DNA from 3 places in the Candidatus Enterococcus dunnyi genome. Region 1 is predicted to be linked to each of the others. Evidence: predicted binding sites of a transcription regulator. Region 1 holds the regulator's gene; each other region holds the start of a gene.

Evidence for each region. The regulator HrcA, encoded in region 1, represses chaperone genes, less so after heat shock. The targets are predictions, from matches to a motif close to TTAGCACTCNNNNNNNNNGAGTGCTAA.
Region 2: a site for HrcA is predicted at 1,881-1,907, ahead of groES (co-chaperone GroES). Genes of this name have one in related genera too.
Region 3: a site for HrcA is predicted at 1,494-1,520, ahead of clpP (ATP-dependent Clp endopeptidase proteolytic subunit ClpP). Genes of this name have one in related genera too.

What each region holds. Positions count from the first base shown of each region.
Region 1 covers NZ_CP147246.1:713,935-718,226, forward strand. Annotated here, with positions in the region: gene dnaK (molecular chaperone DnaK) at 1-1,160, opposite strand, end outside; gene grpE (nucleotide exchange factor GrpE) at 1,234-1,803, opposite strand; gene hrcA (heat-inducible transcriptional repressor HrcA) at 1,841-2,884, opposite strand; gene hemW (radical SAM family heme chaperone HemW) at 3,081-4,244, opposite strand.
Region 2 covers NZ_CP147246.1:3,325,879-3,330,170, reverse strand. Annotated here, with positions in the region: gene groL (chaperonin GroEL) at 1-1,513, opposite strand, end outside; gene groES (co-chaperone GroES) at 1,561-1,845, opposite strand; gene A5889_RS15685 (hypothetical protein) at 2,085-2,264, shown strand; gene A5889_RS15680 (CPBP family intramembrane glutamic endopeptidase) at 2,353-3,033, shown strand; gene A5889_RS15675 (redox-sensing transcriptional repressor Rex) at 3,090-3,746, opposite strand; gene A5889_RS15670 (ABC-F family ATP-binding cassette domain-containing protein) at 3,964-4,292, shown strand, end outside.
Region 3 covers NZ_CP147246.1:3,161,361-3,165,652, reverse strand. Annotated here, with positions in the region: gene A5889_RS14905 (IS1182 family transposase) at 1-179, opposite strand, end outside; gene A5889_RS14900 (hypothetical protein) at 303-818, opposite strand; gene A5889_RS14895 (TM2 domain-containing protein) at 1,070-1,381, shown strand; gene clpP (ATP-dependent Clp endopeptidase proteolytic subunit ClpP) at 1,559-2,152, shown strand; gene A5889_RS14885 (DsbA family protein) at 2,260-2,781, shown strand; gene A5889_RS14880 (hypothetical protein) at 2,798-2,995, opposite strand; gene whiA (DNA-binding protein WhiA) at 3,040-3,975, opposite strand; gene A5889_RS14870 (gluconeogenesis factor YvcK family protein) at 4,003-4,292, opposite strand, start outside.

The sequences.
Region 1 (4,292 bases):
GTATTACGATCGATCAATTTAGTAAACACACCACCCATTGTTTCGATACCTAATGATAATGGCGTAACGTCTAGTAAAACAACGTCTTTCACATCACCAGTGATAACGCCACCTTGAATAGCTGCACCCATCGCAACTACTTCATCTGGGTTTACTGATTTGTTTGGTTCTTTGTTTGTTTCTTTACGTACAGCTTCTACAACTGCTGGAATACGAGTTGAACCACCGACTAAAATAACTTCATCGATTTCAGATGGATTCAAACCAGCATCTTTCAACGCTTGACGTACAGGTGTTTTTGTACGCTCTACTAAATCGCTTGTCAATTCATCAAATTTTGCACGAGTCAAGTTCATTTCTAAATGCAATGGACCAGCGTCTCCTGCTGTGATAAATGGTAAGCTGATTTGAGTTGATGTCACACCTGATAAATCTTTTTTCGCTTTTTCAGCAGCATCTTTCAAACGTTGAACAGCCATTTTATCTTGTGATAAGTCAATGCCGTTTTCTTTTTTGAATTCAGCTACCATGTGATCGATGATTTTATTATCAAAGTCATCTCCACCTAATTCGTTATCTCCCGCTGTAGATAGTACATCAAAGACTCCGTCACCTAATTCAAGGATCGATACGTCAAAAGTACCACCACCAAGGTCAAATACTAAAACTTTTTCGTCTTTATCTGTTTTGTCTAAACCATAAGCTAAAGCTGCAGCTGTTGGTTCGTTAACAATACGTTCAACTTCTAAACCAGCGATTTTACCAGCATCTTTTGTTGCTTGACGTTGTGCATCGTTAAAGTAAGCTGGCACAGTGATAACCGCTTTATCTACTTTTTCGCCAAGGTATTCTTCTGCAAACCCTTTTAGATATTGTAAAATCATCGCAGAAATTTCTTGCGGTGTATAAGATTTGCCATCTGCTTCTACTTTGAATCCTGCTTCACCCATGTGACGTTTGATTGATGAAATTGTATGTGGGTTTGTAACAGCTTGACGTTTTGCTACTTCACCAACTTGGATTTCACCGTTTTTGAATGATACAACAGAAGGTGTTGTACGATTTCCTTCTGGATTAGCAATGATTTTTGCTTCTCCGCCTTCTAATACTGCAACTGCTGAGTTTGTTGTTCCTAAGTCAATACCAATAATTTTACTCATAATTAATGATCTCCTATCTCTGTTTTGATTTTTGTTGTATTCAATTTATATCATGCAAGTTTTCGTTTTGTCACTATTGTGCAACAACAACCATACTCGCTCGTAAAACACGATCATGTAGCTTATAGCCTTTTTGCAGCACTTCCACGATTGTATCTGCTGGTGTATCATCGGTTGCAGGAATCGTTTGGACTGCCTGATGTAAATTAGGATCAAAAGGTTCGCCCATTGCTGGGATTTCTTCAATTCCTTCTTCTTTCAAAGCTGCTTGAACACTCTCCAGAACCATCGCGATTCCTTTTTTCAAGCTTGCACCTTGTTCATCATCGACTTCGATAGCCATTGCACGTTCTAGATTATCGATCGAAGGCAATAACTTTTTACCTAGATCCTGCGAACGATACCGAACAAGCAATTCACGTTCGTTCTTAAAGCGATTGCTCATATTAGCAATCTCTGCACGAGCTCTTAAAAATTTATCTTCCATTTCAGATAATTCATCTTGAGCTGTTTCAAGTTCTGATTTTTCAACTTCTGTTTCAGTTGTTTCAGAGACGACTGATTCATCGACTGAATTCGTCTGTTCTTCTTGTAATTCTTCATTAGTCTCTTCTTTACTCACTCTGGCAACTTCCCTTCTCATTTCCGTAGAATCAAAATTCTATATTTTTACTTTTTACTTATTCATCAAGGAAACGATAATAAGCTCCAAGTTTTGACGCTAATTCATGACGAAACACATCGACTAAGCCAAACATTTTTGAATACGGCATGCTTGTCGGTCCTAATAATGCGATCGTCCCTTTCCCATGTCCTGCTACTTCATACGATGCAGTGATCATACTCATATTATCCAATAGATCATTCCCGATCTCTGAACCGATTCGAATGGCGATCTTCGCGTCATTTTGTTCATCTGCCGTCAATAAATGTGTGATCGCATCTGTGTTTTGCATAAATGAGTACACAGATTTCAATTGATCCAAATCATTTTGCACACCAAAGTTAAATAAATTCATTCGACCACTGACAAATACTTTTTCTTCAAATGCATGTCCTAACATAGCATCAAATAAATTCATCATCCCATCAGGTGTTTGAAAATAACGATGTAAAATCATCGGTATCTCAGTCCGCAGACGATGATAGACGGTCAAAAGCGGCTGTCCAACTAATTTATCGTTGATGATCTGTGTCATCTTCTCTAGATCCTGACTGGAAACTGAAGCTGGTACCGCAAAGACCTGACTTTCGACATTGCCTTTGTCCGTCACGATGATCGCGATGATCTGCCGTTCATTCAAAGGAACGATTCGAAAACCAGTCAAGCGCCGCTCTTTCATTTCAGGTCCTAAAGAAAACGCTGTGTAGCTGGTCAATTCAGAAAGAATCTCTGCCGATTGCTCAATGATATCATTGATTTCGTGAAACTCTTTGCCAAAGGAATGACGGATCGTCTGTAATTCCTCATGTTCAATTTCTGTTGGACGCAATAAATGATCAACGTAATAGCGATAACCATCCATTGAAGGAATTCGACCAGAAGAAGAATGCGTCTTTAGCAGCAGCCCAAGCTCTTCTAAAGCTTTCATATCGTTACGAATAGTTGCTGAACTGGACTGGATCCCTTCTTCCATCAACTTCTTTGATCCAACGGGCATTCCTGTGTTTGTGTATTCCTGGATGATAAGTCGCAAAATATTCTTTTGTCTGTCAGTTATCATAGTTACCACCCTTCATTAGCACTCATGTTATTCAAGTGCTAATACAAGTATTAATATAGCAAGTTCTTTCTGAATTGTCAAGAGAAAAACATACTTTTTTAGCACTCTGTAGCAAAGAGTGCTAATTCTGGAACGCTAGAAAAAGCACAAGAGCTTTTATATATCAAAAGCTCTTGTGCCTCTTTTCTTTTTCCTGTTATTTATCGATCAAAAATTCTTCAAATACATCATTTCCAACGAACAACCCTTGTTCTGTTAGCTGAAGATAACCAGCTCGATCCGTAAGTAAACCACGCTTTACTAAGGTTAAAATCACTTCACCGTATACTTGCTCGATAGGAATACCAAATTTATCTTCAAACTGCTGCTTAGATACGCCTTTTTTCTTACGCAAACCTAAGAAAAGCTGTTCTTCCATTTGATTATCGATCGTCAATTTTTCCGATTCTACAACTGGTAATTGCCCATTGCGTAAAGGAGTTAGGTAATGCTGAATCGGTCCGTGATTACGGTAACGAGTATGACCTAAATAGCCGCTTGCTCCCGCACCAAAACCATAATAATGATCATTATCCCAGTAGACTAGATTATGCTGACTTTCTTTCCCAGGCAAAGCAAAATTGCTCACTTCATATTGCCGCCGTCCGCCTTTTTCCATCGCGATGATCGTTTCTTCAAACATTTGCGCCTCAACTTCTTGATCCGGCAATTGAAGACGGCCTTGTCTCACCCAGTTCATGAACATTGTTTTGTTTTCCAGTATCAATGAATACAAAGAATAATGCGGTAAATCAAGCTCGATCGCACGTTTTAATGTATCTCTAAAGCCTTCTAACGTTTGCCCCGGCAGCGCATAGATCAAATCGATACTTACATTGGAGAAATTTTCCTTTTCAAGGAACTTCATTGTGTCATAAACATCCTCCGCTGTATGCTTGCGACCAATTTTTTTCAGCAATTGGTTATCAAAGGTTTGAACCCCCATCGATAAACGATTGACTCCATATTCTTTCATCACATGGAGCTTTTCCTGCGTTAAATCGCCAGGGTTGGCCTCTACAGTAAACTCATTTTTAGCGTTGAATGGTAATAATGTACGAACTCCCTCCAGTAAAACAGCAAGCTGCTTAGCAGATAAGGAAGTCGGTGTACCTCCGCCAATATAGATTGTTTCCATTTCTTGGCTAGGAAATCGACTTTTCGTCAAGTCAATTTCTTTTAATAGCGCCTGAATATATTCATCTACCGGCTGTCCTTCAAGAAATACTTTATTGAAATCACAGTAGTAGCAGATATGTTCACAAAATGGAATGTGGATATATGCTGAAATTTTATTATTTCCTTTATTTGTTTCGATCATTGCAATCCATTCCTTTAAAATCAATATCTGTAGATTTAATTTCGTTTA
Region 2 (4,292 bases), 890 kb from region 1:
CAGCGTTTTGTAATGCTGAACGAGTTACTTTTGTAGGATCAACAATCCCTGCTTCTACCATATTGACCCATTCGCCATTTGCAGCATTGAAACCAATACCTAGTTCAATATTTTTCAATTTATCGACAACAACTGAGCCTTCATAGCCAGCATTTTCAGCGATTTGACGAATTGGTTCTTCCAAGGCACGGACAACGATTTTCACGCCAGTGGCTACGTCTCCTTCAGCTTCTACTTCTGTTACTTTATTGATCACATTAACTAAAGCCGTACCACCACCAGAAACCATTCCTTCTTCAACAGCTGCTCGAGTAGCATTTAACGCATCTTCGATACGCAATTTCAATTCTTTTAGTTCTGTTTCAGTTGCAGCACCAACTTTGACAACGGCAACCCCGCCAGCTAATTTCGCTAAACGTTCCTGTAGTTTTTCGCGGTCAAAATCAGAAGTTGTTTCTGCAATTTGATTTTTGATCAATTGAACACGTGCATCGATTCCTGCTTTTTCGCCTGCACCTTCAACGATCGTTGTATTGTCTTTATCCACTACGACCTTGCTTGCATTTCCAAGATTTTCGATCGTTGTATCTTTCAATTCAAGTCCTAAATCATCGGTGATCACAGTTCCGCCAGTTAAGACAGCAATATCTTCAAGCATCGCTTTACGACGATCACCAAATCCTGGAGCTTTCACTGCAACAACATTGAATGTTCCGCGGATTTTGTTTAATACTAAGGTTGGTAATGCTTCTCCATCAACATCATCAGCAATGATCAATAATGGACGGCTTTGTTGTAGAATTTGTTCTAGTAACGGTAAGATATCTTGGATGTTTGAGATTTTTTTATCTGTGATCAAGATATATGGATTTTCTAAAACAGCTTCCATTTTATCATTGTCAGTGACCATATATTGAGATAGATAACCGCGATCAAACTGCATTCCTTCAACGACATCTAATTCTGTTTCGATCCCTTTTGATTCTTCGATCGTAATAACGCCGTCATTCCCAACTTTTTCCATTGCGTCTGCAATCAGTTGACCTACACGGTCTGAGCCTGAAGAAACTGCTGCAACTTGAGCGATCGCTTCTTTAGAATCAACGACTGTTGAGATATTGTGTAATTCTTCAACGGCTGTTTTTGTTGCTAGTTCGATACCACGGCGAATCCCTAATGGATTAGCTCCCGCCGTAACATTTTTCAATCCTTCACGTACGATCGCTTGCGTTAAAACAGTAGCAGTTGTTGTACCATCTCCAGCGATATCATTTGTTTTTGATGCTACCTCTGAAACAAGCTTAGCACCCATATTTTCAAAATGATCTTCTAATTCGATTTCTTTCGCAATTGTCACACCATCATTTGTGATCAAAGGAGAACCAAATGATTTTTCTAAGACAACGTTACGACCTTTAGGGCCTAATGTTACTTTTACTGTATCTGCTAAAATATCTACACCTCTAAGCATTGCTGCTCGTGCATCTTCTGCGAATTTAATTTCTTTTGCCATGATTTCTTCACCTCAAAATTATTTTTCTATTTACTTGATTGTATCGATTACTCAACGATCGCAATAATATCTTTTCCAGAAACGATCAGGTAATCATTGCCTTCATATTTTACTTCTGTACCGGCGTATTTTTCAAACATTACTACATCGCCTTCTTTAACATCAGCAGGAACTTTTGTCCCGTTATCTAAAACACGGCCTTCTCCTACTGCGATGACTTTTCCAGTTTGTGGTTTTTCTTTAGCAGCAGACGCTAAAACAATGCCTCCTACTGTCTTTTCTTCTTCTTGTGCGACTTCAATAATGACGCGATCGCTTAATGGTTTTAACACAATAAATCCCTCCATACTAAAATTGATCATCTTTTTTAGCACTCTTATAAGTCGAGTGCTAACTTACACTTTTTATAATACTCATTTTGCTATTACTTTGCAAGTCTTTTGGTCAATTTTATAAAATATTTCTTCCCTCTTTTTTTAACATCTATTAAAAGGTCCTTAGTCAAATAAAGCATTTTTTTTGTTTACAACGATTTCATGGTAAAATAAAAAAAGAAAGTGAGGCGATTTAGATGAAACAACGAATTATCGGAGCTCTACTGGCGACTGGCCTTTATTTGATCATTGCAAATGTGGGTAATTTCTTTTTTGGCATCAGCCGACGTTTTGATTGGACAACAACATTATGGGAAGCAGCTTTCTTCTTTGTATTCATATTTCTCTTATTAGGGTATCGCAATAATCGAAAATGATCTACTTTCATTCAGTCAGTCCATATATTCTCATAAAGGATATGATATACTTTTTACATTGTTATATGGAAAGGAGTTCAATTTATTTATGCTCAGAAACTTATCGATCAAAAAATTAAGCATCATTACGATTTTACTTTATTTACTAGTCTTTTTTTCACCCTATGTCTTTATACCATTTTCTTCAGATTTAGTGATCATCGGGACAACTGTCAGCTATATTCTTGGGGCAGCCGTGATGATTTGGCTATATTTCAAGAATAGGAAAACAGCTGTTACAATTACTGAAAATGAAGCAAAATTGACTTCTCCTGTTTTTACTTTGCTTTTAGGCATCAGCGGGATTTTTCTGGCTATGATCATCCAAACAATCGTCTTCAGTATCGAAATGGCCATCACAGGGGAACAACCAAGTTCACAAAATACTCAAAATATTATTGCTATTATTTTAGCTAACCCGCTATTTATATTGGCAACCACTATCGGCGGCCCTATCATGGAAGAATTTGTTTTCCGTCGTTCGATGATTGGTTTAACAGAAAGTTATACAGGTTTTTGGATCGCTGCTGGGATCAGTTCAGCTTTGTTCTCCGTCGTGCATCAAGATGGCCATTTCTTTGTTTACTTTTTCATGGGCTTCTTTTTTGCTATTTTATATAAAATGACTGGAAAAATTTGGACATCGATCCTTGCACATTGCGGAATGAATACGCTCGTTGTCATCGCTCAATTGATTCTACATTATGCAAATATTGAATTACCTAAATAAAAAATACCTAAGGTTCCGTATCACATCGTGAGTACAGCCTTAGGTATTTTACTTTTTTATTCTTCTATCTCAGTGTCGATCAATTCATTGTCATGATGCAAGAAGTAGATCAACGTTTGTAATTCATTCGTCAAATCAACATTTTGAATCAATACATCAGAAGGTGCAACCAAACGTGCTGCGGTAAAGTTCAAGATCCCTTTGACCCCTGCATCTGCTAATTGGCTGACAACTTCTTGTGCTCTTCTCGCAGGTAATGTCAAAATAGCTACTTCGATTTGCTGAACACGAATCTGCTCCATCATATCGCTCATTGGATATACGGGAATCCCGTCGACGATCCGACCAACGATATCTTCATTTACATCAAACGCGCAACTCACACGAATACTGTTACTTTGGTGGAATTTATATTTAAGTAATGCACTCCCTAAATTCCCCACACCGATCAAAGCCACATTAGTAAGCTCATCATCATTCAATGTTTTAGCGAAGAAATTCATTAAGTTCTCCACATCATAACCGTAACCACGCTTACCTAATTCACCAAAATAAGAAAAATCGCGGCGAATCGTTGCGCTATCTACTTGAACTGCTTCACTTAACTCTGTTGAAGAAACTTTGTTTTTCCCTGCGTCATGCAGGATTCTCAAATAACGATAATATAGGGGAAGGCGTCGTGCCGTTGCTTTTGGAATAATTTGGTCTTTCACAATTGTACCTCCAATATTCTAAATATAGACAAATATCCATCTCTCATGATATCAGTTATTCTCATCAAAAAGCAATCTTACAGCTCAAGAAAAAGGAATTTTTTCAATCTTTTCTAATTCCCTAAAGTGATTTTTGCAGGACAACCGGCAGTATAGGTGCTATTTTGCCTTAAACTATGCTACACTAAAGACATTCAAATAGAAATGAGGATGCCCCATGATTTTACTCCAAGCAAATCAAATCGCCCGTTATTTTGGAGCGGAAACTTTGTTTGAAAACATACAAATGGAAATCAGCACGAATAGTCGAATTGCTTTAGTCGGCCGCAATGGTGCTGGTAAATCAACATTATTAAAAATAATAGCTGGAATCGATGCTCCTGATGCAGGAACAATCGCTAAAAATAAAACAGCCAGTCTTGGCTACCTCGCTCAAGATACTGGTTTAACCTCTAATAAAACTGTTTGGGACGAAATGCTTGAAGCCTTTGCAGAAATCATCACAATGGAAAAACGTATGAGAGAATTAGAAGTGATCATCAGTGA
Region 3 (4,292 bases), 1.1 Mb from region 1:
ACCACAGGATCAATACTTGGTCGACCTAAGGTCGAATAAGTTGATTCAACAATTGGATAAATGAAGGTAAAATCAATTGCTTTATCTATTTTTCGGATCAAGTGATCTTTTGGGACAAGTTCTTCCAAGGAAATCATCATGTATTGATCCCTTCCATTCATTGGGTGTTTTGACATCATTTTTTACGCGCTCCTTTAAAACGTTTTCATACATTAAGTATAAAAGAAAAAACTGTAGACGTCATCCTTTTTTAGAACTTTGTCTACAGTCTGGCCGTACCTTTCACTTAAGGTACGGGCTTTTTAGCTCTTTTGGAAATAGTACAGCGGTTTGTGCGACAGACGTTTCATTTGTCTTTTTTTATCTTCGATGATCGTCAACAACTCTTCTGAAAAAGTTTCTAAAATCAATTTTCCACCCTTATAGGTACTTCCACCCATTGAGATGACTTCATCCGGGGTCAAAATTACTTTTCTGTGAGCAATCTTTTTGAAAAACTCTTCGACTAGATAAGTAGGAAGATAGAAATTGTTTTGCGCAGAAAAAGATTCCAAATATATAAAGTCGTCGATGCTGATATAACAATCATCCATAGAAATAAAGTTAACAGATTTATCGACATAAATATCTCTCTTTTGCAAAATTTCATTGATTTTTTTGTTCAAAAGATTCAATGTTTCGATTTCTTTGACGAAATGTTCCAGCTCACGATAACGTGCTGCTTTTCGTTCTTCAAACGTCACTCGTAAAGCAACGCTGATCGACACAATCACTGCGCCAACTAATACGCCTGTTATGCCTGCGATAAAAACAACCATCCGAATCCCCTCACTCTTCTTTACTTGCTTTTTTAGTATAACATACTCTTTCACAAGCGTAAAAACATAGAACAAAAAAATAAAAAGGATTCATTTACTTAAAAGTTTTCAATTCTTTTTGAAAGGTGATCTGTAAAAGTTATAAAGTGAAAATTTAAAGATATAGAAAAAAAGTGAGCAGATCAGACTTTGAGAAAGTTATTATTGCTAATAAAGATAAGCCTATGTTCTGCACTTCGTATCAGTGTTTGATGACGAAATCAAGCACTGATAATCTGCAAGACAAAATCAGCATCAATATTGTCAATGAAAACAATAATACTCAATCAGTTGGTGGTTATGTACAACAAGGTAGAGTAGTCAATAAATGGATTTATTTCATTCTAGCATTTTTCTTAGGCTGGATCGGTGCTCATAAATTCTACTCTGGTTTTTCTGGAAAAGGCATCATGTATCTTGTTTTCAGTTGGACTGGCATTCCAGCTCTTATTGCTTTCTTCACTGCGATCATGACTTTATTGAAGCCTGCTGACCAAAACGGCAACATTATTGTCTCTTCATAATATTTATTTTGAGAATAATAGTAGAAGGCAGAAACACGGCTCAACGTTTCTACCTTCTATTTTTTCAGTTCATTTAAGTTGACCTTTTTTGACCAATAAAGTATACTTTTTTTAAGCATTCAGGTATGCTTTGTGATAAAATGATTTGAAGAGCTTTTTATATAGGAGGAATATACTATGAACTTAATACCAACAGTCATTGAACAGTCATCTCGTGGAGAAAGAGCTTATGATATTTATTCACGATTATTAAAAGATAGAATCATCATGTTAAGTGGTCCGATCGATGATAATGTAGCCAACTCAGTAATTGCTCAATTATTATTTTTGGATGCACAAGACTCTGAAAAAGATATCTACATCTACATCAATTCTCCTGGCGGCAGTGTTTCTGCTGGATTAGCAATTTTCGATACGATGAATTTTGTTAAAGCAGACGTCCAAACGATCGTACTTGGGATGGCCGCATCAATGGGCAGCTTTTTACTAACTGCTGGTCAAAAAGGCAAACGTTTTGCCTTGCCTAATGCTGAAATCATGATCCATCAACCACTTGGTGGTGCACAAGGACAAGCGACAGAAATCGAAATCGCTGCAAAACATATCTTGGATACACGTGACCGTTTGAACAAAATCTTGGCTGAGCGAACTGGTCAGCCTTTAGAAGTCATCGAACGCGACACAGATCGTGACAACTTCATGACAGCTCAACAGGCAAAAGAATACGGCTTGATCGATGAAGTAATGGAAAATAGCAGTGCCTTAAGCTAAACCTAAAATCAGATGTCCAAAATTCTTTTCCGGATTTTGGACATTTTTATTTCAACTCAGACTAAAAAGCGCTACACTATAAGTAAAGAATTGAAAGGATGTATAACATGGATATCTCAATTATCGATGCAACAAAAGTCACTACAAAAAATGGTTTAGTCATTGGTCAAGAATCAGCTCCAATAAAGATGGTCGAATTTATGAATGTTCGTTGTCCCTACTGTAAAAAATGGTTTGAAGACTCTTTTGACCTTTTAGAAAAATATGTTAAAGAAGGAAAAGTTCAGCGTATTATCAAGCTATTTGATAAAGAGAAAGAAACATTACAGCCTGGAAACGTGATGCATCACCACATTGATTACGACTTACCAGAAAGAGGATTACTTAGTTTAAAACAAATGTATGACACGCAAGATCAATGGGGGCATCTTTCATTAGCAGATGTTGCCGTCTTTGCCCAAGATAACCTACAGCTAGCTGAAAAGAAAAATCCTGCAATGATCGATACTGTGATTGCTGAAGCAAATGCTGCTAATATCAAATTTGTTCCAACGATCGTTATTGGTGAACATATCTTTGATGAATCTGTTACAACGGAAGAATTGATCAGCTACATTGAAGGAAAATAAAAAAACAAAGACAAAGCTATTGTGGCTTTGTCTTTGTTTTTTGTTCTTGTTTTCTCTTTAGTTTCTTTTCAGCGAGTGAATCCTGAGTTTCTTTTTGGGCGTCTTCACTAAAATTCAAGATTTTATCTACATCTTCTTTACCTAAAAATTCGCCCAAACCTTCGCCTAATTGTTTGATTTGCCGCATAATAAAGTCTTTATCCTCAACACCCATTTCTTTCACCTGATTTCCATTTTTTAGTTCACGTAACTTTGCAGCTATGCACTTTTTTCTCTAAGTTTTTCAGCAAATTCATTGATTTTCCTGATTCGATGATTGATTCCCGATTTTGAAATTGCACCTGAAGGAATCATCTCACCAAGTTCTTTCAGACTGACTTCCGGATATTCCAAACGCAATTCAGCGATTTCCTGTAATTTTTCTGGTAGAGCCGTTAAACCTACCACACTTTCAATATACTGGATATTTTCAATTTGTTTTGATGCAGCATCGATCGTCTTATTTAAGTTCGCTGTTTCGCAATTGACCAAACGATTAACAGAATTGCGCATATCCCGCACGATTCGGACATCTTCAAATTTTAACATCGAATTCGTTGCACCGATCAATGTTAAAAAATCAGCGATCCGCTCTGCACCTTTCAAATAAGAAATATAGCCGTTTCTTCTCTCTAGCGTCCGTGCATTCAAATCATAATAATTCAGCATTTGACAAATATCTTCATTGTGTTCTTCATAAATAGAAAATATTTCTAAATGGTAACGACTGGTTTCAGGATTATTGACTGAGCCAGAAGCCATAAAAGCACCACGTAAATAAGATCTCATCTTTTGGGCATTCCCCATGATTTCATCTGATACATGGCTATTGAACATCATTCCATCTAAAATATCTAAATCTGCAAGAACGTCCTTAGTTCCCTGTTTTAAACGAACAATATAAACATTGTTCTTCTTCAGCTTCATTTTTTTTCGAACGAGCAACTCCGATCGTACGTCATAATGATCTTTTAAAAGAGAATAAATACGTCTTGCGATCGCAGCATTTTCTGTTTGGACATTCAACACGAATTGCTGATTCACGATGCTTAGTGACCCATTCATTCGAATCAATGCAGCAAGTTCTGCTCTAGCATGTTCCCGATGGACTTCTAACGTCGTTAGTTCTTTTTTCACATCTGAGGCAAAAGACATTTTTCTCTCCCCCTCTCTCTTTTCCTTTTAATACCTTGCTCCAAAAACGATTCGGAACAACTCGTCAACTACCTTATCACCATCATGAAAAACGCCACCGTCTCTTAATTTCAGAAAATCAGTAGAAATCACTCGGCAGCCTTCCGATCTTAATTTTTGAAAGTCATGCTCCACTTGTACAAGATACTCATCATAAACGTCCGGATCCATGTATCCATCAGGTACTTTTTCTGTGTTGACTAATACCGTATCAACAAACTTACTTTTGAGATGATCGTGTAAAACACAAACATGATCTGCATCTGTAAAGTGCTCGG